DNA from 3 places in the Mesorhizobium sp. 01N446 genome. Region 1 is predicted to be linked to each of the others. Evidence: predicted binding sites of a transcription regulator. Region 1 holds the regulator's gene; each other region holds the start of a gene.

Evidence for each region. The regulator LexA, encoded in region 1, represses DNA repair genes until DNA is damaged. The targets are predictions, from matches to a motif close to TGTTCNNNNTGTGTTCNG.
Region 2: dinB (DNA polymerase IV) is a predicted target of LexA. The motif match lies at 3,032-3,049, and genes of this name have one in related genera.
Region 3: AC1DPX_RS15030 (PA0069 family radical SAM protein) is a predicted target of LexA. The motif match lies at 4,112-4,129, and genes of this name have one in related genera.

Annotation. Positions count from the first base shown of each region.
Region 1 is NZ_JBFTRA010000004.1:76,489-86,104, forward strand. It holds gene AC1DPX_RS17275 (GntR family transcriptional regulator) at 1-513, shown strand, start outside; gene AC1DPX_RS17280 (pyridoxal-phosphate dependent enzyme) at 510-1,478, shown strand; gene lexA (transcriptional repressor LexA) at 1,833-2,570, shown strand; gene AC1DPX_RS17290 (ComEC/Rec2 family competence protein) at 2,564-5,014, opposite strand; gene gltX (glutamate--tRNA ligase) at 5,117-6,541, shown strand; gene gltA (citrate synthase) at 6,725-8,053, shown strand; gene lpxB (lipid-A-disaccharide synthase) at 8,085-9,257, opposite strand; gene AC1DPX_RS17310 (LpxI family protein) at 9,250-9,616, opposite strand, start outside.
Region 2 is NZ_JBFTRA010000002.1:801,301-810,916, reverse strand. It holds gene AC1DPX_RS12275 (sterol desaturase family protein) at 1-128, shown strand, start outside; gene rsgA (ribosome small subunit-dependent GTPase A) at 195-1,235, opposite strand; gene AC1DPX_RS12265 (excalibur calcium-binding domain-containing protein) at 1,418-1,750, shown strand; gene dinB (DNA polymerase IV) at 1,754-3,001, opposite strand; gene AC1DPX_RS12255 (DUF899 domain-containing protein) at 3,211-3,924, shown strand; gene AC1DPX_RS12250 (winged helix-turn-helix transcriptional regulator) at 3,967-4,389, opposite strand; gene AC1DPX_RS12245 (dihydrofolate reductase family protein) at 4,501-5,088, shown strand; gene AC1DPX_RS12240 (SDR family oxidoreductase) at 5,217-6,098, shown strand; gene AC1DPX_RS12235 (alpha/beta hydrolase) at 6,207-7,154, shown strand; gene AC1DPX_RS12230 (sigma-70 family RNA polymerase sigma factor) at 7,243-8,175, shown strand; gene AC1DPX_RS12225 (2OG-Fe(II) oxygenase) at 8,220-8,963, opposite strand; gene AC1DPX_RS12220 (methylated-DNA--[protein]-cysteine S-methyltransferase) at 8,960-9,514, opposite strand.
Region 3 is NZ_JBFTRA010000003.1:149,140-158,755, forward strand. It holds gene AC1DPX_RS14995 (S49 family peptidase) at 1-45, shown strand, start outside; gene AC1DPX_RS15000 (membrane protein) at 186-371, shown strand; gene AC1DPX_RS15005 (4-(cytidine 5'-diphospho)-2-C-methyl-D-erythritol kinase) at 398-1,285, shown strand; gene moaB (molybdenum cofactor biosynthesis protein B) at 1,287-1,841, shown strand; gene AC1DPX_RS15015 (GFA family protein) at 1,957-2,418, shown strand; gene AC1DPX_RS15020 (hypothetical protein) at 2,408-3,382, opposite strand; gene AC1DPX_RS15025 (glycosyltransferase) at 3,526-4,053, opposite strand; gene AC1DPX_RS15030 (PA0069 family radical SAM protein) at 4,204-5,358, shown strand; gene AC1DPX_RS15035 (ribonuclease HII) at 5,511-6,206, shown strand; gene AC1DPX_RS15040 (F0F1 ATP synthase subunit B) at 6,551-7,042, opposite strand; gene AC1DPX_RS15045 (F0F1 ATP synthase subunit B) at 7,053-7,649, opposite strand; gene AC1DPX_RS15050 (F0F1 ATP synthase subunit C) at 7,717-7,941, opposite strand; gene AC1DPX_RS15055 (F0F1 ATP synthase subunit A) at 8,026-8,784, opposite strand; gene AC1DPX_RS15060 (AtpZ/AtpI family protein) at 8,869-9,276, opposite strand; gene AC1DPX_RS15065 (cell wall hydrolase) at 9,533-9,616, opposite strand, start outside.

The sequences.
Region 1 (9,616 bases):
GTTGTCGAAATGCCGCTGTTCCTGGAATCGATCGCGAATGGCGGCAGGGAATGGGAGGACGCGGTCGTCACCGCCCACTACCGGCTCTCCCGTTGCAAGACCGCGGTCGACGACCCTTCCGATGCGGCCGTCGACAAGTGGGACGAGAGCCACGAGGCCTTCCACGCGGCGCTGCTCAGCGCGGCGACATCCAACTGGCTTTTGCGCTTCCGCTCGACGATCGCCGATCAGTTGCGGCGGCATCATCGGTTTCTCGGCCTGGCGCCGACATTGCGGGCGGCGGCCGGCCTCAAGGATGGCTATGGCGAGGCAATGGACGCCTTGCGCGAGGCGATCGCGATCGAGCATCACACCGCGATCATGGAAGCGGCGCTCGATCGCGACGTCGAGCGGGCAAAGGCGCTGATGACGGCGCATATCGGCTACACGCTTCATGTCTATGTCCACAGCGAAGACAACGGCGCCAACACCTACGCCGCACGCGCCGGCAGTCTGAAAGCGGTTTCCGGATGACGCTGCCGCGGCGTCCGACACTTGACGAGATCGTCGCGGCCCGTGACCGGCTGCGCGCCTGGCTGCCGCGCACGCCGCTGCTGCGCACTGATCTCGGCCGGCCCGATCAGCTTATATTTCTCAAGCTCGAGACATTGTCGCCCATCGGCGCCTTCAAGATCAGGCCGGCGCTCAATGCCTTGCTTTGCCGCGACGCCGATGAACTCAGGCACGGCGTGTCGACCATCAGTTCCGGCAACATGGCATATGGAATGGCCTGGGCGGCAAAGGCGCTTGGCGTTCCGATGGTCGCCTACATGTATGCCGATGCGCCCCGGACCAAGATCGACGGGGTCCGCCGCCTTGGTGGCGACGTGCGTTTCGTCTCGCACGAGACATGGTGGCGCTACATAGTCGGAACCGAACGGCCCGATGGCGCCGAGCTTCTCGTGAACCCGGTCACCGATCAGGCGGTGCTTGCCGGCAACGGAACCATTGGCCTGGAGATTGTCGAAGATCTGCCCGATGTCGATTGCGTGCTGACACCCTATGGCGGCGGGAGCATGACGTCAGGCGTCGCCAGTGCGGTCAAGGCGATGCGAGGCCAGGCCAAGGTTTTCGCGGTCGAGGACGAGAGCGCCGCTCCGGTCACGGCGGCATTGGCGGCCGGACGCATTGTCGAGATTGAGACGCGTCCCTCCTTCATCAAGAGCATAGGCGGCCCGTCGCTGGTACCCGGCCTGTGGCCATTGGCAAATCAGCTGATCGACGGCGCCATCGCCGTCAGCCCCGAGCAGGTCACGGAAGCGATGCGCCTGTTGTTCTCGAAGGCAAAGATCGTGGCCGAAGGTGCCGGTGCCGCCTCGCTCGCCGCCGCTCTGCGCAGCGAGCACGCAACGGGCAATGTTGTCTGCGTTATCTCCGGCGGCAATATCGATGCCGGCGCCTATGCGCAGGTATTGGCCGGCGCGGTGCCGGAAGCCTGAATGCGTTCTATTCCCGGATAGCCAGCGATGGTTGGCGTTTTGGTTTCGTTTCGTTCCGCTGGAAATGGATCGATACACCGTTCAAATTCGCCCCGCGGACGCCTCTCAAACGCCTGATGCCAAAGCGCACCCTGGGGTAGGCCACAGGCCATTAACCAAAATAATTTCAATGCATGTGCCGATGGCGCCGTGGTCGCTTGCCCCCTGCTGCCGGGGGCCAGATAATTTCTGAGGCCTTAACAAATTCATTAAACTTTAAACAGTTGCGGAACACAACTGGAACAGATAGTGTTTGTTCTGGGTTTGTTTTTCGATTCTGGTTCACACCCTTCGTTCAATGCCTTGGGGGCCGCCATGCTGACACGCAAGCAACATGAACTGCTGATGTTCATTCATGAACGGCTCAAGGAAAGTGGCATTCCGCCTTCCTTCGACGAGATGAAGGAAGCGCTCGATCTCGCCTCCAAGTCAGGCATCCATCGCCTGATCACGGCACTGGAGGAACGCGGCTTCATTCGCCGGCTGCCCAACCGGGCGCGGGCGCTGGAGGTGCTGCGGCTGCCGGATTCGATCGCGCCGGGTCTCAACGCGGCAAAGAAATTCTCGCCGAGCGTCATCCAGGGTAGTCTCGGTCAGGGCGGCCTCGGCCGCCAGATCAAGCCGGCGCCGTCGCGCTTGCCGGCGGCCGGCAATGACGACGACGCGGTATCCGCCGTTTCGATCCCGGTGATGGGCCGCATCGCCGCCGGTGTGCCGATCGATGCCATCCAGCACCAGACGCATTCGATCTCGGTGCCGCCGGACATGATCATGGGCGGCGAGCACTATGCGCTGGAAGTCAAGGGCGACTCGATGATCGAGGCCGGCATCTTCGATGGCGACACGGTCATTATCCGCAATGCCAACACGGCAAGCCCGGGCGAGATCGTCGTGGCGCTGGTCGACGAGGAGGAAGCAACCTTGAAGCGGTTCCGCCGCAAGGGCGCCTCGATCGCCCTTGAAGCCGCCAACCCAGCCTACGAGACGCGTATCTTCGGACCGGACAGGGTCAAGGTGCAAGGCAAGCTGGTCGGGCTGATCCGGCGTTACTGAGCAGGAGCGGACGGCTTTTCGGGTTTTTGATAGGGCGGCAGCCCCCTCGCCTCGCGTGAAAATTTTCGCTGCTCGTGCCAGGGCCGGTACGGGCCGTCCACCGCGAAGCTGACAATTGGCGGACCGGTCGCCGATTGGCGGTCGAAGAAGACGGCGGCACTGCCCTTGCGGGCCAGTTGCCGTTTGGTGACGACAAGAACCAGCGGATTGTGGCAGGCATTATAGCCCGTCGCGTCATTGACGACGATCAGATCGGCAAAACCGCAGGCCTTCCAGGTGTCCTTGCGGTCTTCGACATGCGCAATGATCGCGCCGGACGGATGCCGGGCAAGACAGACACCGTCCGTGCAATAGAATGGCGCTCCCGGCGGCAGGTTGACCGCATCGGCAATGTCGAATTGCCCGTCCGCCTTGCTGAACATTTCCGGCACGATGATGGTTTCGGATGTCAGCGCGCGTTTCCAGTTGTCGACGGTGAATTCGTTCGGACGAGCCCGGCTGACAGCGAGTTCGCCGCGGCCGATTGGCAGCGCAACCAGCCGCGCATCTTCCGAGATCAGCACATCCGGCGTGCGCGTATCCGACACCGTCAGCAGGCCGGCAAGCGCGAATGGCACGGCCGCGAGCCGCAGCCAGGTCGTCGCCATTGTCGCGATAACCAGTGCGATGGTCACCAGCAGCACGGAGTGCTGGGAAATCAGCCCGACAGCATCGATCGGCGAGCGTTCCGATATCCATGCCGATATGGCGATCATTGCCGTCAGGCCTTTGCCCATCAGGTAAAGGGATGGCGCATCCAATCCGAACGGCATCAGCAACGCACTGGCTACCGCCAGGAACATCACCGCCGTTACGATCGGCATAACGGCCAGATTGGCGAACAGGCTGAGCGGCGACACACGCTGGAAATGCCAGATGGCAAACAGCGCCGTGGCGCAGCCTGCGATGATGGAGGTCATCGCCAACCCGCCCGTCGCCATCAGGAATTTTCGTGTGAGAAAGCCCGGCAAGGACCGCTTTGGCGGTGGCGGTCTCGTCTTTCCCGCATGGTGATCCGCCCAGCCGGCATAGGCACCAACCAAAGCCGCGGTCGCGGCGAACGACATCTGGAAGCTCGGGCCGACCACTTCGTGGGGCGACACCACAATGACGGCGATCGCCGAGATCGCCAGATTGCGCATAGTCAGCGCCGCGCGATCGAACAGGACAGCAATGAGCATTACCGCCAGCATGATAAAGCTGCGCTCGGCGGCAACGACGACGCCGGAAATGACGAGATAGGCCGCGATCGAGAAAAGGGCCGCGGCGGCGGCGTATTTCTTCACCGGCCGACACGCGGAAAAATCCGGAAACAGCGCGAAGGCGCCGCGCAGCAGACCCATGATGGTGCCGGCAACCAGCGCCATATGCAGTCCGGAGATCGAGATGATGTGATAGATGCCGGTGCGCCGCATCGCCTCGTTGATTTCATCGGGAATGCCCGCGCGGACACCAACGATGAGCGCAGCCGCTATCTCGCCTTCGGCACCGCCGACCGTGGCCCTGATGTGGTCGGCAATGGCTTCGCGAGCATTTTCGATCCCTGAGAAAAGCCGGGCCGAGAGCGGCATCTCGTCGTCGGCGGAAACCAGCTTTGGATTGCCGAGAAAGAAGCCGCTGCCGCCAATGCCGGCGAAATAGCTGTCGAATGAGAAATCGTAGCTGTCCGGCCGCACCGGACCGGTCGGCGGCAGCAGTTTGGCGTAGCCCGTGACCATGGAGCCCGCGGTCACTTCCGCCGGAATATTGCGCGCCGAAAGCCGGACCCTTTCCGGCGCATAGCGCAGTGTCGGCCGGGCGGTCGATGTCACGTCGATGGTGAGCCGGATGCGGCCGGTCTCCATGCGGTCGATCGAGACCACGCGGCCGGTCACTTGCGTCGAGATTTCCGAACCCAGCATCTGCGTGCCCGCCCGCCAAGTCTCGACCTTGGCGGCAAGCAGGCCGAGCGCACACAGCAATGCCGCCATGAAGCCCAGATGGGTTTTCGGCCAGGAGCGCGAAACCAGCGCACAGATCGCCATCAGCACGACCACGGCGACAGGTCTTGCAAAATCAGGCTCCACTGCGAGCGAATAGTAGCCGATCGCACCAGCGGCGAGACAGACCGGCACCAGCAGGAAGGCGATGCCTCGATCCAGCTCCAGCTCCGCCGCCATCGCCACGCCATGGCGCAGGCGAGGCAAGGAAACCCGCCCGAGTTGCCGGCGCACACGCACAATCCGGCCCGAGGCAGGTGCCGGAAGTGGCGCCTGGATATCCGCCTGCGACGGCTGACTGCCCGGCGCGGGCACAAGGGGCGATGGCGGCAATGAGGCTGGCGGAGGGATCGCAAACAGGGACCGTTCGCTGACGCCAACGTTGGCGTCCTCGCCCTGTTTTGAGCCCCGGCCTCGTCCAGCCATCGGGTCTGCCCCTTGCACCCCTGACGCCCTATGCTACATGAACGCCGGGCGCGCGAAAGTCCGCGCAGCCGCACCCCGCTTCAGATGGTTTCCGAGAGTTTCATGTCCGACAAGGTCGTCACCCGTTTTGCCCCTTCGCCCACCGGCTATCTGCACATCGGCGGCGCGCGCACGGCGTTGTTCAATTGGCTCTATGCCAAACACACAGGCGGCACGATGCTGCTGCGCATCGAGGACACCGATCGCGAGCGTTCGACCGATGCCGCAACGGCCGCCATCCTGGACGGTCTCACCTGGCTCGGCCTTGGCTGGGACGGCGACGCGGTCTCGCAATTCGAGCGCGCGCCGCGCCACCGTGAGGTCGCCGAGGAACTCGTGCGTCTGGGCAAGGCCTATTACAGCTACGAGACGCCGGCAGAGCTTGAGGCAATGCGCGAGGCAGCACGCGCCAAGGGCCTGCCGCCGCGCTACAACGGCCAGTGGCGCGACCGTGCCCCCTCCGAGGCGCCTGCGGGCGTCAAGGGCGCCATCCGCATCAAGGCGCCGACCGAGGGCGAGACGATCGTCCACGACCGTGTCCAGGGCGAGGTGCGCTTCCCCAACAAGGATCTCGACGACTTCATCATCCTGCGGTCGGACGGCAACCCGACCTACATGCATGCCGTCGTCGTCGACGACCACGACATGGGTGTCACGCACATCATTCGCGGCGACGACCACCTGACCAACGCCGCCCGCCAGACCGTCATCTACAACGCCATGGGCTGGGACGTGCCGTCGATGTCGCACATCCCGCTGATCCATGGCGCCGACGGCGCCAAGCTGTCGAAGCGCCACGGCGCGCTCGGCGTCGAGGCCTATCGGGCCATGGGCTACCTGCCGCAGGCGCTGCTCAACTATCTGGCGCGCCTGGGCTGGAGCCATGGCGACGACGAGATCATGTCGATCAAGGACATGATCTCCTGGTTCGATATCGGCGACGTCAACAAGGGTGCGGCCCGCTTCGACTTCGCCAAGCTGGAAGCGATCAACGGCGCGCATATGCGACGCATGGCCGACGCGGAGCTTTTGGACATCTTCATCGCCACTCTGCCTTATCTCGAGGGTGGTCCGGCGATGGCCGCACGCCTTAACGACACGAACAAGGCGCAGTTGCTGGAGGCCCTTCCAGGCCTCAAGGAGCGCGCCAAGACGCTGGTCGAGCTTGTCGATGGCGCCGCTTTCCTGTTTGCTACGCGCCCGCTGCCGGTCGACGAGAAGGCGGCCCTTCTGCTCAATGACGATGCCCGCAAGATCCTGCGCGGCGCTCACGAAGCTTTGACCGCGCTTGCAAGTGACTGGACGGCTGCCGCTGCAGAGGCCGCGATCCGCGATTATGCGCTGGCCGGTGGCCACAAGCTTGGTGCCGTGGCCCAACCATTGCGGGCCGCGCTGACCGGCAAAAGCACCTCCCCCGGCGTGTTCGACGTGCTTGCCGTGCTTGGGCGCGAGGAAAGCCTGGCGCGCATAGCGGATCAAATCGATTAGGAGCAAACTGGCCCAAGAAGATTGGCATTGAAAGGCGCGTTTCGCAGTGCAACATTAGGCCTTGGCCCAATCTGGCACGCACCTCCTAAAATGCGGTGGCGAATACGCGCATTGCGGTGATTTCGACGTGTCGCTCTGCAGAATTTGCCTTTGCCGGCATGAGGAAACAACAAGGAGTTTGCAATGACCGAAGCTGCGAAAAAACTGGATGTGGGCGGCGCGAACCAAGAGGCAACCGCAACGCTTCAGTTCGCCGGCAAGACCCATGAATTCAAGGTGAGAAGCGGCTCCGTCGGACCCGACGTGATCGACATCGCCTCGCTCTACAGCACGACCGGCGCCTTCACCTACGATCCCGGTTTCACCTCGACCGCAAGCTGCGAATCCGAGATTACCTTCATCGACGGCGACGCCGGTATTCTTCTCCACCGCGGCTATCCGATCGACCAACTGGCCGAGCACGGCGACTTCCTCGAAGTCTGCTATCTCCTGCTCTACGGCGAACTGCCGACCAAGGCGCAAAAGGACGATTTCGACTACCGCGTGACGCGCCACACCATGGTGCACGAGCAGATGTCGCGCTTCTTCACCGGCTTCCGCCGCGACGCGCACCCGATGGCGGTGATGTGCGGCGTGGTCGGCGCGCTGTCGGCCTTCTACCACGACTCCACCGACATCTCCGACCCGTACCAGCGCATGGTCGCCTCCATGCGGCTGATCGCCAAGATGCCGACGATCGCGGCCATGGCCTACAAGTACCACATCGGCCAGCCCTTCATTTACCCGAAGAACGATCTCGGATTCGCGGCAAACTTCCTGCATATGTGCTTCGCGGTGCCGTGCGAGGAGTACAAGATCAACCCGGTGCTGGCACGCGCCATGGAACGCATCTTCATCCTGCACGCCGACCACGAGCAGAATGCCTCGACCTCGACGGTTCGCCTCGCCGGCTCGTCGGGCGCCAACCCGTTCGCCTGCATCGCCGCCGGGATCGCCTGCCTGTGGGGTCCGGCCCATGGCGGCGCCAATGAAGCGGCGCTCAACATGCTGGGCGAGATCGGCCATGTCGATCATATCCCGGAATTCATCGCCCGCGCCAAGGACAAGAACGACCCGTTCCGGCTGATGGGCTTTGGCCACCGCGTCTACAAGAACTACGATCCGCGTGCGAAAATCATGCAGAAGACTGCGCACGAGGTTCTGGGCGAACTCGGCATCAAGGACGATCCGCTGCTCGACATCGCCATGGAACTGGAAAAGATCGCGCTGACCGATCCCTATTTCATCGAGAAGAAACTCTATCCGAATGTCGACTTCTATTCCGGCATCACGCTGAAGGCGCTGGGCTTCCCCACCACCATGTTCACCGTGCTGTTCGCGGTCGCCCGCACCGTCGGCTGGATCGCGCAGTGGAAGGAGATGATCGAGGATCCGCGCCAGAAGATCGGCCGGCCGCGCCAGCTCTACACCGGTGCGCCGGAACGCGACTACGTGCCGATCGCCAAGCGATGATCGAAAAGGCTTGAATCGAAAAAGGCGCCTCTCAGGGCGCCTTTTTTATATGACGAAGCACAACGCCCGCCGCGATCTCGCCTGACGGCTTGTCCGTCGCCATGCGCCGCGCGATCTCCGCAAAACCGTCCTTCTGCCAGGCGCGCATGCCGCTGTCGGCGAACAATGCTTCCAGTTGGCGAGCCAGATTGTTCGCCTTGACGTACTCGTTGTAGAACTCCGGGATGAGCGCGCGATCCGCGATCAGATTGGGCAACAGCGCCGACCAGACGGAAACGAAATAGGGCGCCACGGTGCGTGCGATGGGATCGAGCCTGTAGGACGACACCATCGGCACACCGGCCAAAGCCAGTTCGAGCGATACGGTTCCCGATGCGATCAGCGCGGCATCGGCCTTGCCGAAAGCCTGCCATTTGCGCTGCGGATCAACGATGATTTCGGGTTTCTCGTCCCAACGGTTGACCGAGGCTTTGACGAGGTCGGCGACATGCGGGACCGTCGGCAGCAGCAGACGCAGACGATGTCCGCGCGCGCGCAGCATCGACACGGTCTCGCCGAACGTGTCGATCAGCCGTCGCACCTCATCGCGCCGCGAGCCGGGCAGGACCAGCAATGTCTTGATGCGGTCCTGGGCAAGATCGCGTGGCAGGGCCTGCGCCATCTGGGCGGCAAGCACGCCAGCATCATGCGTAAGGCGGTGCCCGACATAGGTGCCGGGCGGGCCGCCCAGCCGGTCAAGCTCCTTCACCTCGAACGGCAGGATGCAGAGGATATGGTCGACATAGGGCTTCATCGCCACAGCCCTGCCCGGCCGCCAGGCCCAGACGCTCGGGCAGACATAATGGATGATCGGTATCGATGGATTGGACGCCCGCACCTTCCTGGCGACGCGCAAGGAAAAGTCCGGACTGTCGATGGTGATCAGGCAGTCCGGCGTTTCCTCGGCAACGGCCTTGGCCAGTTGGCCGATCCGCCTGACAAGGCGCGGCAGATCGCGCAGGACGGCGCTGAAACCCATCAGCGCGATCTCACCGGCGTCGAAGGGCGACTCCAGGCCCAATTCCCCGAGATGCCGGCCGCCGAGGCCGACGAGCTTTACCTCGCGGCCAGTTGCCTGGCGCAGCGAACGCACGATGTCGGCGCCGAGCAGATCACCCGATTCCTCGCCGGCGACGATCGCAATCTTCAACGCCCTGTCAGCCATGCGCCGGCTCCGCTGCGGCCAGGCCGACGATGAACAGGCCAAGTTCATTGGCGCGCGACAAGGTTGCGGGGCCTTCGAGGATCAGCGAGCGCCCCGCTTCGACGGCAATGCCGGCGAGCCCCGCCGCATGGGCCGCGTCGACCGTCTGTGGCCCTATGGATGGAAGATCAGCGCGCAGTTCCTGACTAGGCTTGGCGCATTTGACCAGGACGCCGCGCGTCTTGCCTGCGATACGGCCATGGCCGCGCAGCAGCCTTGTACGGTCGAGCAATCCGGCCGTTCCCTCGATACCTTCGAGCGCAATGGCCCGGCCGCCGACCGCGATAGCCGCCTGGCCGATATCCAGCGCACCGATGGCC
Region 2 (9,616 bases), on a different contig from region 1:
CCGCCCATCCCAGCTACCTCTACACGCTCAAGCGCCGCCACGCGGTGCACCACCATATCGACGACAACGCCAATTTCGGCGTGACGTCGCTGTTGTGGGACCGGATTTTCGGCACGGCGCGGCTTTGAGGGCAGTAGGGCAGTAGGGCAGTAGGGCAGTAGGGCAGTAGGGCAGTAGGGCAGTAGGGCGGTCGTTCAGCGCCTCTTGCCGCGACCGACGGGTGACTTGGCTCCGCGCGGGCCGCTCTGCACCGGCGTGTTGTTCTGGTTTTCTTCGGACAGTTTGCGCCAGCGGGCAAGGCGTTCCGGATCGAGCGTGCCGGCCTTCAAGGCGGCCTGCACCGCGCAGCCCGGTTCGTGGACATGCGTGCAGTCGCGGAATTTGCAGAGCGGCGCCAACTCGGTGATTTCGGCGAACAGCGTGTCGATGCCGTAGGCGACGTCGCTGACCTGCAGCGTGCGCATGCCCGGCGTGTCGATCACCCAGCCGCCACCGGCAATGGCATGCAGGGACCGCGCCGTCGTGGTGTGGCGGCCCTTGGCATCGTGTTCGCGGATGGCGCCAGTCTGCTGCGGCGATTGCTGCGCCGATCCGGCCAGCGTATTGACCAGCGTCGATTTGCCGACGCCGGAGGAACCGATCAGCGCCACCGTCTGCCCCGTGCCGCACCAGGCAGCGAGTGCGCTCGCGGCGCCCGCTATGCGCGGGTTCAGCGTCACCACCGCCAATCCGCGCTGCAGCGCGGCGGCCTGGCTTCGGTACACGTCGGCGTCCTCAGCCGTATCGGCCTTGGTCAACAGGATGACGGGTGTCGTTCCGGCCTCGTTGGCCAGCGCCAGATAGCGTTCGAGCCGGGCGATGTTGAAGTCGGCATTGCACGAGGTGACGATGAACAGCGTGTCGACATTGGCCGCGGCCAACTGAGGCCCCCTGCCGCCCTGGACGCGGCGTTCCAGAACCGTCTTGCGGGTCAGGCGACGCCGCACGAGGTGCCCATGCGGCTCGACCAGCACCCAGTCGCCGACGGCATAGTCGCCGGTGGTGGCTTGCGGCGGCAGCGTCAGATCCACTTGCCCTTTGAGGGACAGGCCGCTCAGCCGGTCTCGATGGACCATGGCAATGCGGGTCGGGATGAGGTCTGCGTCGCCCGGTTCAAGTTGATCGCCGAAAAACTCCGACCATCCAAGGTTGACGAGGGAGGGGGAGGAGGCCGTCAAGGCTTCGACCAAGGGCACGGCGTCGCTGACATCGGACAGTATCCTCGGGAAAGATAGGAGAGGCGCGGATCTCTCGGACAGAACGAGCCGCCCACGCCGCTGTATGGGCGGCACGGCGGGGTTTGGCAAGCGTGCCGGTTGTCGCGACGGCCCGGTGAAGATAGATTCGTGCCGGGGTCTGAGCAGGGGGCACCTCGGGAATGCTTCTGCCATTCTTGCATTGGCCTGCAACTCGTCGCCACGGCAGGCTGAAATACCTGGCTCTTTTCGCGCCGTTCATCCTCCTGTCCGGCTACATCGCCTATGGCTTTGTCGGCATCCAGATCGACTCGCCGCTCGCCGCCTTAAGGCACTTCGCCGCGTTCCCGAACTGTGCAGCCGCCCGCGCCGTCGAGCTTGCGCCCGCATATCGGGGGCAGCCGGGCTATTGGCCGACACATGATGCCGACAAGGACGGTATCGCCTGCGAACCCTGGCACGGGGGAAGCGGCAGCGGCGTCAAGGTGCATCGCTATTGGCGCACCGGCAGGTAGTTCTCACAGTTCCTTTTCCGCCAGTTCCCTGAATTCGTCGGGCACCGAGCGTGCCGCTTCCAGCGCCACCGTGCCGTAGCCGACGGCCTGCTTGCCGAAACGTTCGCGGATCTTGTCGATGGCGCGGTCGGCGCCGAAGCGGGCGAGGCCTTTTTGGCTGCCGGGGCGGCGCTTCTCGTCGGCGAGGCCAAGCGGCAGGTCGAGCTGCAACTCCGCGCTCTCCTCCAGGTGCGAGACCGAGATCGCCAGCAGCGAGATGGTCTTTTCCCGGGGATGGTCGGCGAGCACGCCGCGCACCAGGTCGCCGGCGATCTCGGCCAGCATGGTGGTCGCCGAGATCGGCTGATCCAGCGTGATCGAGCGCGTGACGGCGCTGAGATCGGCAAAGCGCACGCGCACCGTCACCGTGCGGCCGGGCCGCGCCTTGGCGCGCAGCCGGCTGGCGACGCGGTCCGCAAGATGCAGCAAGGTGGGCACGATCACCCGCGCCACGGCGGGCTTCCGGCCGAGGGCCGATTGCGCGCCGGCCGAGTGCGCCCGGCGCCTAGTATCCAGTTTCCGCGGGTCGCGGTTCCACGCGAGAGCGGCGAGCTTTTCGCCGGCGGCGGGGCCGAGCAGCCGCGTCAGGGCGCCGCTATGCGTCCTCGCCAGCTCGCCGATGGTCTGGATGCCGATTTCGGCCAGCCTCGCCTTGGTCGCCGGGCCGACGCCCCACATCAGAGAGACCGGCAGATCGTGCAGGAAGGCGAGCTCGGTGCCGGGATCGACCACCACCAGCCCGTCGGGCTTGGCGACCTGCGAGGCGATCTTGGCCAGATGCTTGGTGCGGGCCACGCCGATCGAGATCGGCAGGCCGAGTTCGGCCCGCACCCGGCGGCGGATCGCCGTGGCGATCTCCCGCGGCGAGCCGAACAGATGCGTGCAGCCGGCGACATCGGCAAAGGCCTCGTCGATGGAAATGCGTTCGACCACCGGCGTGAAATCGTCGAGCACCTTTATCGCCGCGTCACCCAGCCGCTGGTAGTGGCTGAAATTCCCGCCGACGAAGATCAGCTGCGGGCAAAGCTCGCGTGCCTTGCGCCCCGGCATGCCGCCGCGCACGCCGAAGGCGCGCGCTTCATAGGAAGCCGCCAGCACCACACCGCCGCCGACAGCGATCGGCTTGCCGCGCAGCGACGGGTCGAGCAGCTGCTCGACCGAGGCATAAAAGGCATCGAGATCGGCATGCAGGATGGTGGCTGTCGTTTCCATCCGGCTGCATATCCATGGTTGCTGATGGATTGGAACGAATAGAGAACAAAACGTGTATGGCTGTCAAGCGCCATGTCCGCGTCCGGCTGTGTCATCGGCGCTCTTCCCGCGAAAATTGCGCCGCCATTGTCGGAGCGCGGTCTTCGACGACGTCTTAAAGACAGGCAACGAGGCTGCCATCATACGCCTGAGTGCGGAAGGAGAACGACATGACCGACCACATCATCGCGCCTTACTCGGACTGGTTTGAAGCGCACAAGGCGCATCTCGAAAAAGAGAAGGCGTTGACGCGCCAGCGCCAGCAACTCGCGGCGGAGCGGCGGGCACTGCCGTGGCTGCGGATCGACAAGCCCTACGCGTTCGACACCATCCAGGGAAAGAAATCTCTGGCCGACCTCTTCAAGGGCCGCAGCCAGTTGATCGTCTATCACTTCATGTTTCCGCCCAATGCGGACTATCGCTGCACCGGCTGTTCATTCCTTTGCGACCACATCGACGCCGCCAACCAGCATCTCAGGCATCACGATGTCTCCCTGGTCGTCTGCGCCCGCGCGCCCCTGGCCGAGCTCATGGATTTCAAGGCGCGGATGAATTGGCAGTTCGATTGGGTTTCGTCATACGGGAGCGATTTCAATTTCGACTTCCAGGTGTCGTTCACCGAGGACCAGATCCGTTCGGGTAAGGTGCTGTTCAATTTCGAAGAGGTCGCGATGACGGGCAGGGATCGCGGCGGCGCGACGGTTTTCTACAGGGATGACGATGGCACGATCTACTGCACGTTCCAGGTGCGGGGCCGGGGCGGCGAGAACCTGATCGGTACCTACAGCTATCTCGACCTCACTCCCATGGGCCGCAATGAAAATGGGCCATCCCATACGCTGGGCGATTGGGTCCGCCTTCACGATCAGTATGACGATCGCTGACGATCCGCCGCGCAGTTGGGCACGCCCCGGCTCGGGGCACGATCATGTTTTCGCCAGATGCTCGGCCCGCAGCGCTGCCTTGATCCGTTCCAGCGCCGGTTCGCCGCCGGCCGCTAGTTCGTCGGCGATGCGGGCCAGCTTGTCGTCGGCCTTGCGGTGCTTGCTGCCCCAGGCGCCGAGCGTGGCCAGCACCGGCAGAAGGTCGATGCCGGCTTCCGTCAGCCGGTAGATCGCCTTCAGCCCGTGGCTCGGATCGTCGCTGCGGGTGAGGATGCCTTCATCCTGCAGCGTCTGCAGCCGCTCGGCCAGCGTGCGTGAGGAGATGCCTTCGTCCGACTGCAGGAACTCGCGAAAATGCTTTTTCCCGGCGAAGACCAGGTCGCGGATGATGAGCAGCGTCCAGCGGTCGCCAAGCTGTTCCAGCGACAGGCTGATCGGGCAGCCGGATCTTTCGCGCGTCGACATGTCTATGGTTCCATTTGTACATCACTTTATTCTTGACATCATTTTTCCCATACGTCAATGGTTCCAAAAGTAAAGCAATTTCGCTTGAGCCGGACAAACGAGGAGACGACCGTGAAAAAGCTGATCCTTCAGATGCAGATATCGGTCGACGGTTTTGTCGGCGCCAATGACGACCATCGCTGGCAACTCTGGGAATGGGGCGACGACATCGGCTGGGACGAGGAGCTGAAGCGCGATTTCAACGCCGTCCTCACCGGTATCGACACCATCCTGCTCAGCCGCAAGATGGCCGAGGAGGGCTATCTCAGCCATTGGGGCAATGCGGCGAAGAAGTTTCCACGTGATCCGTTCTATGCCTTCGCCCAGCGTATCGTGGACGCCCGGAAGGTGGTGCCGAGCGACAGGCTGAAAACCTCGCGGTGGGAGCGCACGACGGTGGTGAGCGGCGACCTGCCGCGCGAGGTCGAGGCGCTGAAGGCGAGCGAGGGCGGCGACATCGCCGTCTTCGGCGGCGCGGGCTTCGCCTCGTCGCTGATCGCGGCCGGGCTGGTCGACGAGTTCCAGCTGTTCATCAATCCGGCCGCGCTGGGCGCCGGCCTGCGCATCTTCGACCAGGGCGGCTTTGGAAAACTGCGTCTGCTCGGCTCGAAGGCCTATGCCTGCGGCATGGTGGTGAACCGCTACGCCCCGGCGCGGTGATCGCGGCACGGCGAAAGCGTCCTGCTGATAAAAGATGTTTGGGCGGAATCCTTTGCCTTCGTTTCTTCGTCTTCAAGGTGCGGTCGCCGGCAGGGCGGCTCGCATCAATCCCGAGACGGAGAAAGACGATGATCCTGGTGACAGGGGCCGCCGGCCTGAACGGCAAAGCGATCGTGCGCGAGTTCGCGCGGCAGAAGCATAAGGTGAGGGCGCTGGTGCGCGATCCCGGCCGGGCATCAGCGGCTGGGCTCGGCGGCCTTGCCGGCGTCGAACTGGTCGCCGGCGACATGCGCCGGGCGGACACACTTGGCGCGGCACTCGACGGCATCGAGCGCGTGCTGATGATTTCGACCGCAGCCGAAGACATGACGCAAACGCAGTGCCGTTTCATCGATGCCTGCAGGCAGGCCGGTGTCGCGCATGTGATAAAATTCTCCGGCGCCGAATCCAACATCGGCTATGACGCGACGAAGTTCCGCTTCACCCGCATGCATGAGGAGGTCGAGCGCTATCTGGAAGGGGCCGGCATGGCATGGACGCATCTGCGCCCCAGCCAGTTCATGCAGGTCTACCTGCGCGACGCGCCGACCATTGCCGCCGATGGCGCATTCTATCTCGCGCTCGGCGAGACCGAACTGTCGCCGGTCGATGTCGAGGATATCGCCAAGGTGGCCTTCCGGCTGCTGCGCGACGGCGGCCATGAAGGCGAGAGCCTCGATATGACCGGGCCGCAGGCGCTGACGATGAGCGCTATCGCGGCGCTGATATCGCAGGCGATCGGCAAGCCGGTCCGCTATGTCGATGTCAGCCCCGAAGAGCGGCGGCGCAACCTGCTGGCCAGCGGCATTCCGGCGATCTTCGCCGATGCGCTGGACGAACAGCTGGCCGAACGGTTGCGACGGCCGAAATCGCGGGTGCATCTCAAGACGCATGACATGTTCGGCGTGCGGCCGACGCCGTTCCTCGAATTCGCCCAACGCCACGCCGCGATGTTTCGGGGCGAGGGTTAGCCGGATCCGGGAAGAATCATGCGCGGGCGACGTATCCTTTTTGTCAGCCCATCCGTCTCTGCTTCTCGAAAGGTCGCGCGGTCCGCGATCGGTAACCAGGAGAGCATCATGGCGAGCATCGAGAGCGAAGCAAACAGGAACCACTACGCGACGATCGGCGCCAATGCCGGCAAAATGAGCCCGCAGGCATTCGTCGACTTCAACGATACAAGTTGGACGGCGCTGACCGGTGAACCCGGCGGCGTCGACTATATCGAGGTGGATGCCGGCGGCGTGCCGGCGCTATGGATCGTGCCGAAGGGCGCGGACGAGGAGCGCGTGCTGTTTTATGCGCATGGCGGCGGCTTCCTTGGCGGCTCGATCTACACCCACCGCAAGCTGGTCGGCCACCTGGCCAAGGCCGTCGGCTGCCGGGCCTTGCTTTATGGCTATCCGCTGGCGAGCCAGGGCAAGTTTCCGGCCCAGCTTGAGGCGGCGATGGCAGCCTGGGACTGGCTCGCCGACCAGGGCGTCGACACCAGGCGGATCGCGCTTGCCGCGGATTCCTGCGGCGCGATACTGACCTATGGCGTCCTGCAGCGGCTGCGCGCGCAGGAGCGGCCGCTGCCGGCCGCAACGCTGATCATCTCCGGCTGGTTCGACATGGCGCTGACCGCCGCAAGCTACGAAACCAACCGCGAAAAGGACCCTTTCTTCGCCAAGGGGGGCGTCGACTGGCTGGTGACCAACTTCATCGGCGACCGCGACCGGCTCGATCCGGAGGTCAGCCCGCTCTATGCCGATTTGCGGGGCTTTCCGCCCGTCTTTCTGCAGGCCGGGGCCGACGAGACGCTGGTCGACGAAAGCCGCATGTTCGCCGAGCGCGCGCGGCAGGCTGGCGTCGAGGCGCGTCTCGACGTCTTCGACGACATGCTGCACTCCTTCCAGATGATGGCCGGCAAGGCGCCGGAGGCCGACGACGCGATCGGCCGCCTCGCCGCCTGGGTGCGGCCGAGGCTTGGGCTGCCGGATGCCGGTGACGTCAGCGACAAAATTGCCGGCGGCAAGGCGGCGTAGGGATGGGCGGGCCGATCGGGTCGCACTTGGTGCTTGTGGATGCACGGCGCCTGCGCGATGCTGCGGAGAGGCCGAGCGACGTGCCGCGATGAACCAGCAGATCCGCAATTTCCGTGAGACGAGGCAAGGCATCGAGCCGCGCCTCGACCCCGAAGGCCTGTTCGACCTGCGCTACCGGGCGTTCCTGGAGACGGTCTCGCATCTGCGCGTCCGTCTCCACCGCTATTGCGCGCGCATGACCGGCTCGGCCCTCGACGGCGAAGACATCATGCAGGAGGCGCTGTTCGAGGCCTATCGCAAGATCGGGCAGCTCGACGACACACAGGCGCTGCGGCCGTGGCTGTTCCGCATCGCCCATAACAGGTGCATCGACTTCATCCGCAACCGTCGCACGCGGCTCAAGGCCGAAGCCGGATACGCCGGGGATGAGATCGTGCTGCCCGTCGAGCCCGCCGGCCCGGGCGCCGGCCACGCTATAGAGCGGCTGGTGGTGCACCTGCCGCCGAAGGAGCGCGCCTGCGTGCTGCTCAAGGATGTCTTCGACCATTCGCTCGACGAGATCGCCGAGCTGGTCGGCTCGACATCGGGCGGCGTCAAGTCGGCGCTCAATCGCGGCCGGGCCAAGCTCGCCGCCTTGCCGGCGCAACCGGTCGCGGCGCCCGCGCACGACCCGGAACTGGAAAGGCTGCTCAACCGCTATGTCGAACTCTTCAATGCCAGGGATTGGGACGGGGTGCGGGCACTGACCAGCGCCGACGCCCGGCTGCGGGTTTCGGACTGCTACAATGGCCTGCTCTCCGAGTCGCCCTATTTCGTCGAATATGAGCGCGGCGAGCCCTGGCGCATGCGGCCAGATGCGATCGAAGGCGAGGCGGTGCTGGTCGTCGACAGGCTGCGTGGCGAGGAATGGCGGCCGGCGTATTTCGTGCGGATCCACGCCGATGGCGGCGTCATCGACCGCATCGCCGACTATTATGCGTGCCCCTGGATCCTGGAGATGGTCGCTGCCGACGCGGAATGAATCGCGGCATTTCCTTCTACCGCAAGGGGAGAAGGAAGAAACGCTCACTTCGCATCATGAAAAATAATACCGACCGTGTGGCGCATGCCTGAGCGCAGGCGGCTGACGCCGTGGCGCAGGTTGACGCGGTAGTTGCCCCTGGTTCCCTGCACCGGCCGGTTGTGTACGGCGAAGGCCACCGCGTCGCCCTGGCGCAAAGGCACCACCTCGACCCGGCTCTGCATGCGCGGCCGCTGTTCGGTCAGCGCGAATTCGCCACCGGTGAAATCCTCGCCCGGCTCGGACAGCAGGATCGCCACCTGCAGGGGAAAGGCGAGGTCGCCATAGAGGTCCTGGTGCAGGCAGTTGAAGTCGCCGGGGACATATTGCAGCAGAAGGGGCGTCGGCCTGACCTGGCCGGCGGCGTGGCATTGGTCGAGAAATTCGGCATGCGTGGCGGGGTAGCGCAGGGCGATGCCCATGCGTTCGTTCCAGCGGGTGGCGACCTCGGCCAGCCTGGGATAGAGTGCGCTACGCAACCCGCCGAGCAGATCCGGCAAGGGATAGCGGAAGTAGCGGTACTCGCCCTTGCCGAAGCCGTGCCTGGCCATGTGGATGTGGCTGCGGAAATGCTTTTCCTCGGGGTAGAGGCCGGCGATCTGCCGGCACTCTTCGGGCGAGAGCAGCTTTTCCATCACCGCGCAGCCGAAGCCGTCGAGTTCGGCGGCCAGCGCCGGCCAGTCGTAAGCGGCGATGCGTGTCTCGGCGGCTTCCACCGCCGCCGTGGCAACCTTGGCGTAAGCGTTCATATCGCGGCCTCCTTGTCGAGCAGCGCGCGCTTGCGCTCGATGCCCCAGCGGTAGCCCGACGGCGTGCCGTCGGCTCTGACAACGCGGTGGCAGGGAATGCCGAGCGCGATGGCGTTGGCGGCACAGGCGGTCGCCACGGCGCGCGCGCCGGTGGGCCTGCCAAGGCGCCGGGCAAGCGCGGTGTAGGTGATGGTGGCGCCGCAGGGAATGGCGCGCAGCACTTCCCAAACGCGCTGCTGGAACGGCGTGCCGTGGCGCATGTCGAGCGGCAGGTCGAGGCCGGTACCGGGCGTTTCGATGAAGCGGGCTATCGCCGCGAGATCGCCGCGCAGGGTGACCTTGTCTTCGACCAGTATCTTGCCGGGGAAGCGGTCGGCGAGGTCCTGTTCCAGTGCGTCGGCGTCGGAGCCGATCAGGATGGCGCAGACGCCGACGGGGCTGCGCGCGGCCAGGATGGCGCCGATCGCGGACTGGCCGATGGCGTAAGTGAGGGTGTCGAGGGCGGCGGTGTTGCGGGCTGTCGCCGGCATATGGGTTTGCATGAGGTTCATTGGCTTCACTCCTTGTTGTGACTGAACCCTAGCCGGGTGCAGGCTGCCTCTCACTCCGATGCTTGCTTTCAAATTCAAGTTGCATGGCTTGAGGATGAAGGA
Region 3 (9,616 bases), on a different contig from region 1:
GATGCGGCGGAAGAGCGCGCGCTGTGGGCTCGCTTCGGGCTTTGAAAACCGCGCAAAACCGTTTAGCATGAGGGTTTGAAGTCCTATGCATGCCGTTTTCCCAAAACCGGACACAGTTTTGGGCGACACGCATTGACCGACCCGACCGGCCGCCTTCGCCGGCCCAGCGTGGTAGGAGTTGTGACATGCCGCAGATCATTTTCTTCACCGTCGTTGGCGTCGCCGCCTATTTCGGCTATCGCACCTTCGTGCGCGAGGCCGAGCGCGTGACCGCCAAGGTGCGGCGCACCGAAAAGCAGGCGGCCAATGGCGCGATGGGCACGCTGGTCAAGGATCCGAAGACCGGCGAATATCGGCTGGCCAAGGACTGAGCATCATCCCCCTTACGACTGACGCCGTGGACACCGAGATCGGTTCGCGCACCTGGCACGCGCATGCCAAGATCAATCTGGCGCTGCATGTCACCGGCAGGCGCCCTGACGGCTATCACCTCATCGAAAGCCTGGCGGTGTTCACGCGCTTTGGCGACCGGGTCGAGATCGCGCCCGCCGACGGTGACGACTTCACCGTGTCCGGCCGCTACGCGGCGGCGGTTCCCCTCGACGCCGGCAATCTTGTGCTCAAGGCGCGCGATGCTTTGCGGCGGGAGGCCGGCCCTTCGCGGACCCCGCCTGTCTCGATAAAGTTGGAAAAGAACCTGCCGGTCGCCTCCGGCGTCGGCGGCGGGTCGAGCGACGCGGCGGCCGTGCTGCGCGGACTGGCGCGGACATGGGCCTTGGACATGGATGACGCCGAGCTGGCGCGGATCGGTCTCTCGCTTGGCGCCGACGTGCCGATGTGCCTGGCGGCAAAGCCTCTGGTGGCGCGCGGCATTGGTGACGAGCTGTCGATGGTGCCGGACTTTTCGGCGCTGGGACTGGTGCTGGTCAATCCTGGCACGCCGGTCTTGACGGCGGATGTCTTCGCGGCCCTGTCCAGCCGCGACAACGAGCCCCTGCCGCCGCTGCCGCGCAGCATCGATTTTCACAGCCTGCGCAACTGGCTGGAGGTCACCCGCAACGATCTCGAACCGGCCGCACTCGCGCTGCAGCCCGCCATAGGCCGGGCGCTTTCGTGGCTCGATAAGGCCGGGTCGGGGTTTTCACGCATGTCGGGATCGGGCGCGACCTGTTTCGGCCTGTTCGAGACCGGCAATGTCGCCAAGCGCGCGGCGGCCGAGATCCGCGGCCGCCAGCCCGACTGGTTCGTCGCGGCGACGCGCAGCATGTCCTCGGAGGCTGAGTGAGATGGCTGGGATCAACGAGAGCCGTTCGTTCGTTCCGGTGCGCATCGCGGTGCTGACGGTTTCCGACACGCGCGGCCTTGCCGACGACAAATCCGGCCAGACGCTGGCCGACCGCATCACCGAGGCCGGCCACATCCTGGCCGCCCGCGATATCGTCACCGATGACCGTGACAAGATCCGCGACACGGTTCTGGCGTGGTCGCGGGACAAGAACATCGATGTCGTCATCACCACCGGCGGCACCGGCTTCACCGGGCGCGACGTGACGCCGGAGGCGCTGGAGCCGATCTTCGAAAAGCGCATGGACGGCTTTTCCGAAGTGTTCCACCGCATTTCCTATGACAAGATCGGCACATCGACGATCCAGAGCCGGGCGACCGGCGGTGTCGTCAACGCCACCTTCGTCTTCGTGCTGCCGGGCTCGCCCGGCGCCTGCAAGGACGCATGGGACGGCATCCTCAAGGCGCAGCTCGACTACCGGCACATGCCCTGCAACTTCGTCGAGATCATGCCGCGCCTGGACGAACATCTGCGGCGCGGGAAGTCGGCTCCGTAAAAGCCGAGGGCAAGCCCCGGTTTCACGCCGTGTTTGGCAGGTGGAACGGCGTCTGCGCCTTCGAAACGCCATTCCAAACCGGATGCCGGAGAAAGTACCTTCTCGTGGGAGGGCCATGGCCGACCACGACGGGGACGATGCGATGAACGAGCATGCCGGCGGATGCCATTGCGGCAACATACGCCTTCGATTTTCAACCAAGCTCGATCCTTCGCAGATCGAAGTCCGCGCCTGCCAATGTTCGTTCTGCATCAAGCATGGCTCGCGCGCCGTCGCCGATCCCGACGGCAGGCTGACCGTCTCGGTCGGGGACGAAGCCCGATTGCACAGATACCGGTTCGGCCTGCGTACAGCCGAGTATTTGATCTGCCGGGGCTGCGGTGTCTACGTCGCGGCGGTCACCACCGATGACGGGGATCCAAGGGCGATCATCATCGTCAATGCCCTGGACGACCGGTTGCAGTTCAGCCGCGAACCCGTCGCCGTGGACTATGATGCCGAGTGCAGGGAAAGCCGCATTGCCCGGCGACAGGCGCGCTGGATGCCGGTGGAGATCCGGCCCGCCTTTACCGGATGACCGGCTCGCCATGAAAACGTCGGCGCGAGGGGCGTGAGACGCCGAAGCCGACTTCCATCATGAGGCGCGGGGTGCGCGCCGGCACGGTGCCCATGTGGAAGCCGAACGGGTCCTCGACGAAGCCGAGGCCGGCTTCGCCGGTCAGCGTCACCGGGCTTTGCTCGCCATAGACGTCCAGCACCTCCTGGGCGGGATGGCCGACCAACAGGGTGAGCTGATGCTTGATGGCGCGGCGCTTGTGGCTGCCCCTGACATAGACATGCGGACCGGTGTCGGCGTCGACAGGCTTGAGGTAGAAGAAGAATTTCAACATGCGCCAGTCGTCGAGGTCGAAATGATACTTGCCGAGCGAGGCAAGGTTCTTGTCAGCGTCCGAGGCGTCGCCGGTCGGAAAGCTCCACCAGACGCGTGTCGTGATCAGTTTGGCCTGGCCGCCGAGATAGTGCGCGGCAATGTCGAGAAGCAGCGGATCGCGCTGTATGGCGAGTGCGGCCGGGCAGTCGAGGATGCGTTCGAAATAGTGTCCGCTGAGCAGCGAGCGGCCCAGGCGTTTCTCGGCCTGCGCATGCTCGCCCGGCATGAATTCGAGACGCCGGTCGAAATTGCCGAAGCAAGGTGTGCGCCACGTAAAATTCGCGATCTCTTCATGGATGTCCGATGGCAGGACCAGGCCTGAGAACAGGCCGTCGGAACGCAGTGCATCGACAACCGACGCCCGCTCGACACCGGAAAACATCGTGTCGCCGACATTGTCGGCGGGGCGGGCGCGTTTTGCGCCCAGCCAATGCATCCGGCGCCCAGCCATAGTGCGCGCCAGCATGAACATAGGTAACCAGGCGGGGTTTTCGCGCAAGTCCTTGAGGTAGGTCGGAATGCGCACGGCGATGCGCCGCAGCAGGCTGCCATTGCGCGCAATGGCCTCGAGACTGGCGGCACCGGATTTATCTGACGTTGAAAGGGTCATCGGGTCCTCGTCCATGAGGGTGACACCGATGCCGCATCGGTGCCCACCACTCGCATGACCCAACCCAATTCACCCGCTTCGAACGAAAGCTAATCTCACGTCAGATCTTGTGCAATGCACAATAAGCAGAGCGGATGCAAAAATCACTTCGGCGCGCGGTGCTGCTGCTTCGGCGGCGCCACCCAGATCTCGGCCTCGAGCTTCTTTGTCGCCAGGCCGCGCGCCAGCGCCTCGGCGCTGCCGGCGCTCTTTGACAGCGATGCGGCCTGGCGCTTGCTGATCACCAGCCCGTCGGCGAGCGCACGATTTCCCGAAAAGACCCGGGCCAGGAACGGCGTGCGGCTGCCGCGCGCGCGCGAAAACCGCGCCGCCATGGTTTGCCTAGCCGTGTGGGCGACGACCGCTTCGATCCAGCCTTCCACCAGCCGCGCGCCCGGCTCCAGCAGCAGCAGCCAGTCACCCTTGGCCTGCCTGATCCCGGCGGCAATGCCGCCGCTCGCCACATAGTGGCAGCCGGCATGCTCGGCGACATGATGCGTCTGGTCGGTGGAGCCGGCGTCGCACACGACGACCTCGCGCACCACGCCCTCCACCGCGCCACCAATCAGCGAGGCGAGCGTGCGGGCGAGAGCCTCCTCGTCATTGCGCGTTTCGATAAGAACACTGAGCATGTTTAGCCGAATAGCGGAAAGCCGCGCACAGCGCCAGTTTTTGCAGCGCAACATAAAAAGTTCTTGCTTTGTTCTCATTCGCCAAATAGGAATAATTTCATGAACAGAGCGATTCGACACAACATGGACAGTCCCTGGGAGCGGGCCAAGATGGAACCGATCGTGCGAGCCGACATTGCAGCTTTCGGAGCAGGACGAGCCGAAATGGCCAATGCGATGATCGAGCAGAGCGGCATGCGCATCCGTCCGGACCGCAACCGCGGCCGATCGGCGGGCATCAATCCGTCCGGCCGCTTCGAGCCGATCAGCCGGCATGTCTTCGACGATGGCTGGAGTTCGCTGGAGGAGCTGCCGCCGTTCAAGACCGAGGTGCAGGTGGAAAAGCCGCGCACCATCATCACCCGCAACGAATCGCCCGACATTTCCTTCGACCGCTCGATCAACCCGTACCGCGGCTGCGAACATGGCTGCGTCTATTGCTTCGCGCGGCCGACACACGCATTCATGGGCCTGTCGCCGGGGCTGGATTTCGAATCCAAGCTGTTTGCCAAGCCGGATGCGGCGCGGTTGCTCGACAAGGAACTGTCGAAGGACGGCTACCAGCCGCGCACCATCGCCATCGGCACCAACACCGATCCCTACCAGCCGATCGAAAAACAGTACCGCATCATGCGCGAGATCCTCGAAGTGCTGGAAGCGCGCGGCCATCCGGTCGGCATCGTCACCAAATCGGCTCTGGTGACGCGCGACATCGACATCCTGTCTCGCATGGCCGAACGCGGACTGGCCAAGGTGGCGCTGTCGGTGACGACGATGGACCGCATGCTGGCCAGGACGATGGAGCCCCGCGCGTCGACGCCGACCAAGCGGCTGGAGGCGATCCGGCAGCTATCGGATGCCGGCATTCCGGCTTCTGTCATGGTGGCGCCGATCATCCCCGGCCTCACCGACCAGAAGATGGAGCGGATCCTCGATTCGGCATACGCCGCCGGTGCGCGCGAGGCGGGCTACGTCGTGCTGCGCCTGCCGCTGGAGGTCAGTCCGATCTTCAAGGACTGGCTGCTGCGCCACTATCCCGACCGCTACCGCCACGTGATGTCGCTGATCCGGTCGATGCGCGACGGCAAGGACTACGATTCGGAATGGGGCAAGCGCATGAGGGGCGCCGGTCCCTACGCCTGGCAGATCGGCCGGCGCTTCGAGATCACCGCCAAACGGCTCGGCCTCAATGCCGAACGGCGCACGCTGCGCACCGACCAGTTCGTCGCTGCCGGAAAAGACCAGGAGCAGCTGATGCTGCTCTGAATTGCAATTCGCCGCGGCGGTTTGACCTGCCACGGCGCACAAAATCCCGTCCGGCCCGCCCCGGCCTGCAGACGGTGCCCTCCCGGTCCGGCGCCCCACCCGACCCGGAGGGACTTGCGGAGAATCGGAGCCGATGCGAACCTCGCCGCAACATGGCTCGCGCGCGTTCCGATTCTCCGCTTCTCTTCGAAATCGTCGAGAAACCCGATTTCTCCTTCGAGACGAAGGCGATGGCTGACGGCCTGTGGCCGGTGGCCGGGATGGACGAGGCCGGCCGCGGACCGCTGGCCGGACCTGTGGTCGCCGCGGCGGTCGTGCTCGACCCCGCCAACATCCCCGAAGGCCTAGATGATTCCAAACGGCTCAGCCATTTGCAGCGCGAAGCGTTGTTCCTGCGCATTCTCGGCTCGGCGCAGGCGGTTTCGATGGCCTCGATCAGCGCCGAAGGCATCGACGGCAGCAACATCCTGAAGGCCAGCCTCGAGGCAATGCGCCGCGCTCTGGTCGGGCTGTCGGTTCGGCCAAAGCTCGCGCTTGCCGACGGCCGCGACGTGCCGCCAGGGTTGCCGTGCGACGGCCGCGCGCTGATCAAGGGCGACCAGCGCTCGCAGTCCATCGCCGCCGCCTCGATCGTCGCCAAGGTGATGCGCGACCGCATGATGTGCGGCTGCGGCAGCCACCACGACCGCTACGGCTTCGAAGTCCATATGGGCTACGCTACCGCACGCCACCGCACGGCGATCGAGACGCATGGCCCGGTCGCAAGACTGCACCGCGTGTCGTTCGCGCCATTCAGGCTGGGCGGTGCGGAAGTGGCTGAGGAAGAGAGCTTCGACGGCCTGGATTGAGATTGGCAAGCAATGACAGCTGCTCTCCCCCTTGTGGGAACCCAGTGGGGGAGATGTCCGGCACGCCAGAGGGGGGGGGGGGGCGCTGTCCCGCCGGCGTATCGATCGATGCCTCGACTTTCTGAACATGCCCAGCCAGAGGCAACCAAGGCCGGCATTCCTTCACGCCCCCTCTGCCCTGCCGGGCGTTCGTCGCTCGGAAAGCCAAGCAGTTGGCTTTCCGTCCGCTGCGCGGTCCGCTCCTCAACCCCCAACGGGGGGGGAAGTTGGCAGCTTCAGCGCACCGCCAACAAAAAAGCCGCCAGGTTGCCCGGGCGGCTTTTTGATTTCCAAATGTTGCGGGCTCAGTTCAGCTTGGCCTTCACATCAGCGAGCGAAGCCTTGAACAGGTCGGCTCCAGCCTTGACGTCGACCTTGGCGGCGAGCAGCGCGCGGGCGGCTTCGACGGCGATGTCGACGGCGCTGGCGCGCACCTCGGCGACCGCATCACGCTCGGCCTGACCGATCTTCTGCTCGGCAAGCGCGGTGCGCCTGGCGACGTAGTCCTCGGTCTTCTTGTGCGCTTCGGTGGCGAGCATTTCGGCTTCGCGCTTGGCGGCCGCGACGATGTCGGCAGCCTCCTGCTCGGCTTCCTTGCGCTTCTTCTTGTACTGGCCAAGCAACTGCTGGGCCTCGTCACGCAGCTTGCGTGCCTCGTCGAGCTCGCTGCTGATCCTGGCGGCGCGGGCGTCGAGCGCCTTGGCGATCAGGCCGGGCACCTTGATGTAGATGGCGACGCCCAGGAAGATGATCAGGGCAATCGTGGCCCAGAGCGTTGCGAGAGATGTAGCGTCCATGATGCGCTCCTCACCGGGCCACGGATTTGACCGCGGCCGCGATCTCGGCCTTGCTGGCCTTGCCGCCGACCAGGGCCTCGACGATCGCCGAAGCGGTGTCCTCGGCAATGCTGCCGACTTCCTTCATGGCGTTGGCCTTGATGGAAGAAATGCGCGCCTCGGCCTCGCCAAGCTTCTCGTCGAGAGCGGATTCGATCTTCTTGCGTGCGGTCTCGGCTTCCGCCTTGGCCGCTTCGGCGGCCTGCTGGCCGATCGAGTTGGCGTTCTTCTTGGCTTCGGCCAGTTCCTGCTCGTAAGCAGCAACGGCGGCGTCGGCCTCGCCCTTCAACTTCGACGCCTGATCGAGATCCTGGCTGATGCGATCGTTGCGAACATCGATGATGCCGCCGACGCGCGGCACCACGACCCGCTTCAGGAAGAGGTAGAACAGCCCGAAAGTGATCGCCAGCCACAGAAGCTGCGACGGGAAGGTCGCAGGATCGAACGGCGGAAATGCGCCATGCGCCTCAGGCACGCCGGTGGCGGAGTGCGTGTCGCCTCCGGTCGCGGCATGGCTGGTATCGGCTGCTGGCGCGGACTCTTGCGCGAAGGCAGATGTCACGAACATGGACTATCCCCAGATATCAGGCCCGCCGCTCGCGCGGCCGGCCTGTCCAATCTTCCCAAAGCCTGGCTCAGCCGAACAGGGCCAGCAGCGCGATGAGAAGCGAGAAGATGCCCAGAGCTTCGGTCACGGCGAAGCCGAAGATCAGGCGGCCGAACTGGCCATCAGCAGCCGACGGGTTGCGCAGCGCGCCCGAGAGGTAGCTGCCGAAGATGTTGCCCAGGCCAATGCCCGCGCCACCCATGCCCAGGCAAGCGATGCCGGCGCCGATGTACTTTGCTGCTTCTGCGTCCATTTGTTCAACTCCTTTGGATCTGAAATTCCGTTGGTATTCCATCCGGCGCCAATGTTGGAAACCTTGGGCCGAAAACTCTTAGACCTAGTGCCCGGGATGCAGGGCGTCGTTGAGATACATGCAGGTCAACACCGCGAAGACGTAGGCCTGCAGGAAGGCGACCAGCAATTCAAGCGCCGTCAGCGCCACCGCCATGGCCAGCGGCAGGACCGAGCCCGCGACGCCGACCGCGCCCAGCGCCGAGAGGCTGACGACGAAGCCAGAAAACACCTTCAGCGTGATGTGGCCGGCGAGCATGTTGGCGAACAGACGAACCGAGAGGCTGACCGGGCGCGAGACGAAGGAGATGACTTCGATCAGCACCACCAGCGGCAGCAGGAACACCGGCACACCATGCGGCACGAACAGTTTCAGGAAACCAAGACCATGCTTCATGAAGCCGTAGACCACCACGGTTCCGATCACCAGGGCGGCGAGGCCGAAGGTGACGATGATGTGGCTGGTGACAGTAAAGAAATAGGGGAACAGGCCGAGCAGGTTGGCGACAAGCACGAACATGAACAGCGAGAACACGAAGGGGAAGAACTTCATGCCCTGCGTGCCGGCTGCATCGCGCAACATGTTGCCGACGAATTCATAGGCCATTTCGGAGATCGACTGCAGCCGGCCGGGAACCAGGCTGCGGCTCGACGTCGTCAGGAACAGGAACGCGGCGGCGACAACAACGGTCGCGACCATGAACAGTGCCGAATTCGTGAAGGACAGGTCGTAGCCGCCGATGTTAATCGGAACCAGCTTGATGATATGGAACTGGTGGATCGGATCGACCTTGTCAGCTGCCACGTTCTAACCCCGTCAATGCCGCGTACGGCCAAATTACCATTGCCGCGTAAGGGCGGCTATTTCCAAATGCCGCCTGAAAGGCGGTCATTTCCTGTCATCCCGGCCAGAGCGCGATTTATCGCCCTGTCCGAATTCTGCCACAACGCCTGCCGAACGCATGACATTGAGCACGCCGGCGCCAAAACCAAGCAGCAGGAAAACGATCAGACCCCACGGCGATGTCCCCGCCATACGATCGATGATCCAGCCGATGCCGGCGCCCACCACCACGCCAGCGATAAATTCACTGGAGAGTTTGACCGCCTGGCCATAACCGGCCGCACTGCCCGCTTTCGCGTCGTCTTTCCCCTCGAGCCGGTTCGGCAGCCTTGTCGCAAGCGATGCTTCAAGTTCACGCCGACGTCGCTCAAGATCGTCGTCACGGATGCCGGATTCATGCTGCTTGCCGCGGCCGGTTTCTCCGGTTCCGTCTGGCCCATTCTTGTCGGCCATCGCAACCCCCCTGCCCGGTCAGACCGTCACCGTCCGTCCGCTTCTAAAGTCGCCGGCAACATAGTTAGAGGGTTTGCGCCCGTCAAGCCACGGGCGGAAGATCATTGCCATGTATTTTAGGCAATAAAATCAAATAATTAGAGAGGTGCGACATCGTGCCCGCCGCCATGATGGGGATGCGCTGCGCGAATCCCCCCGGCAATGGCTCCCTGATCGAGCCCGTGGCTGGTGGAAAAGACCCGCGGCTGGCGAGCTCTCAGCTCCAGCCGCCGCCATAGGTGCGGTAGAAGATATGCAGGCCGATCTTGGTCATCTTCTGCATCGTGCGCGCCCAGCCCGG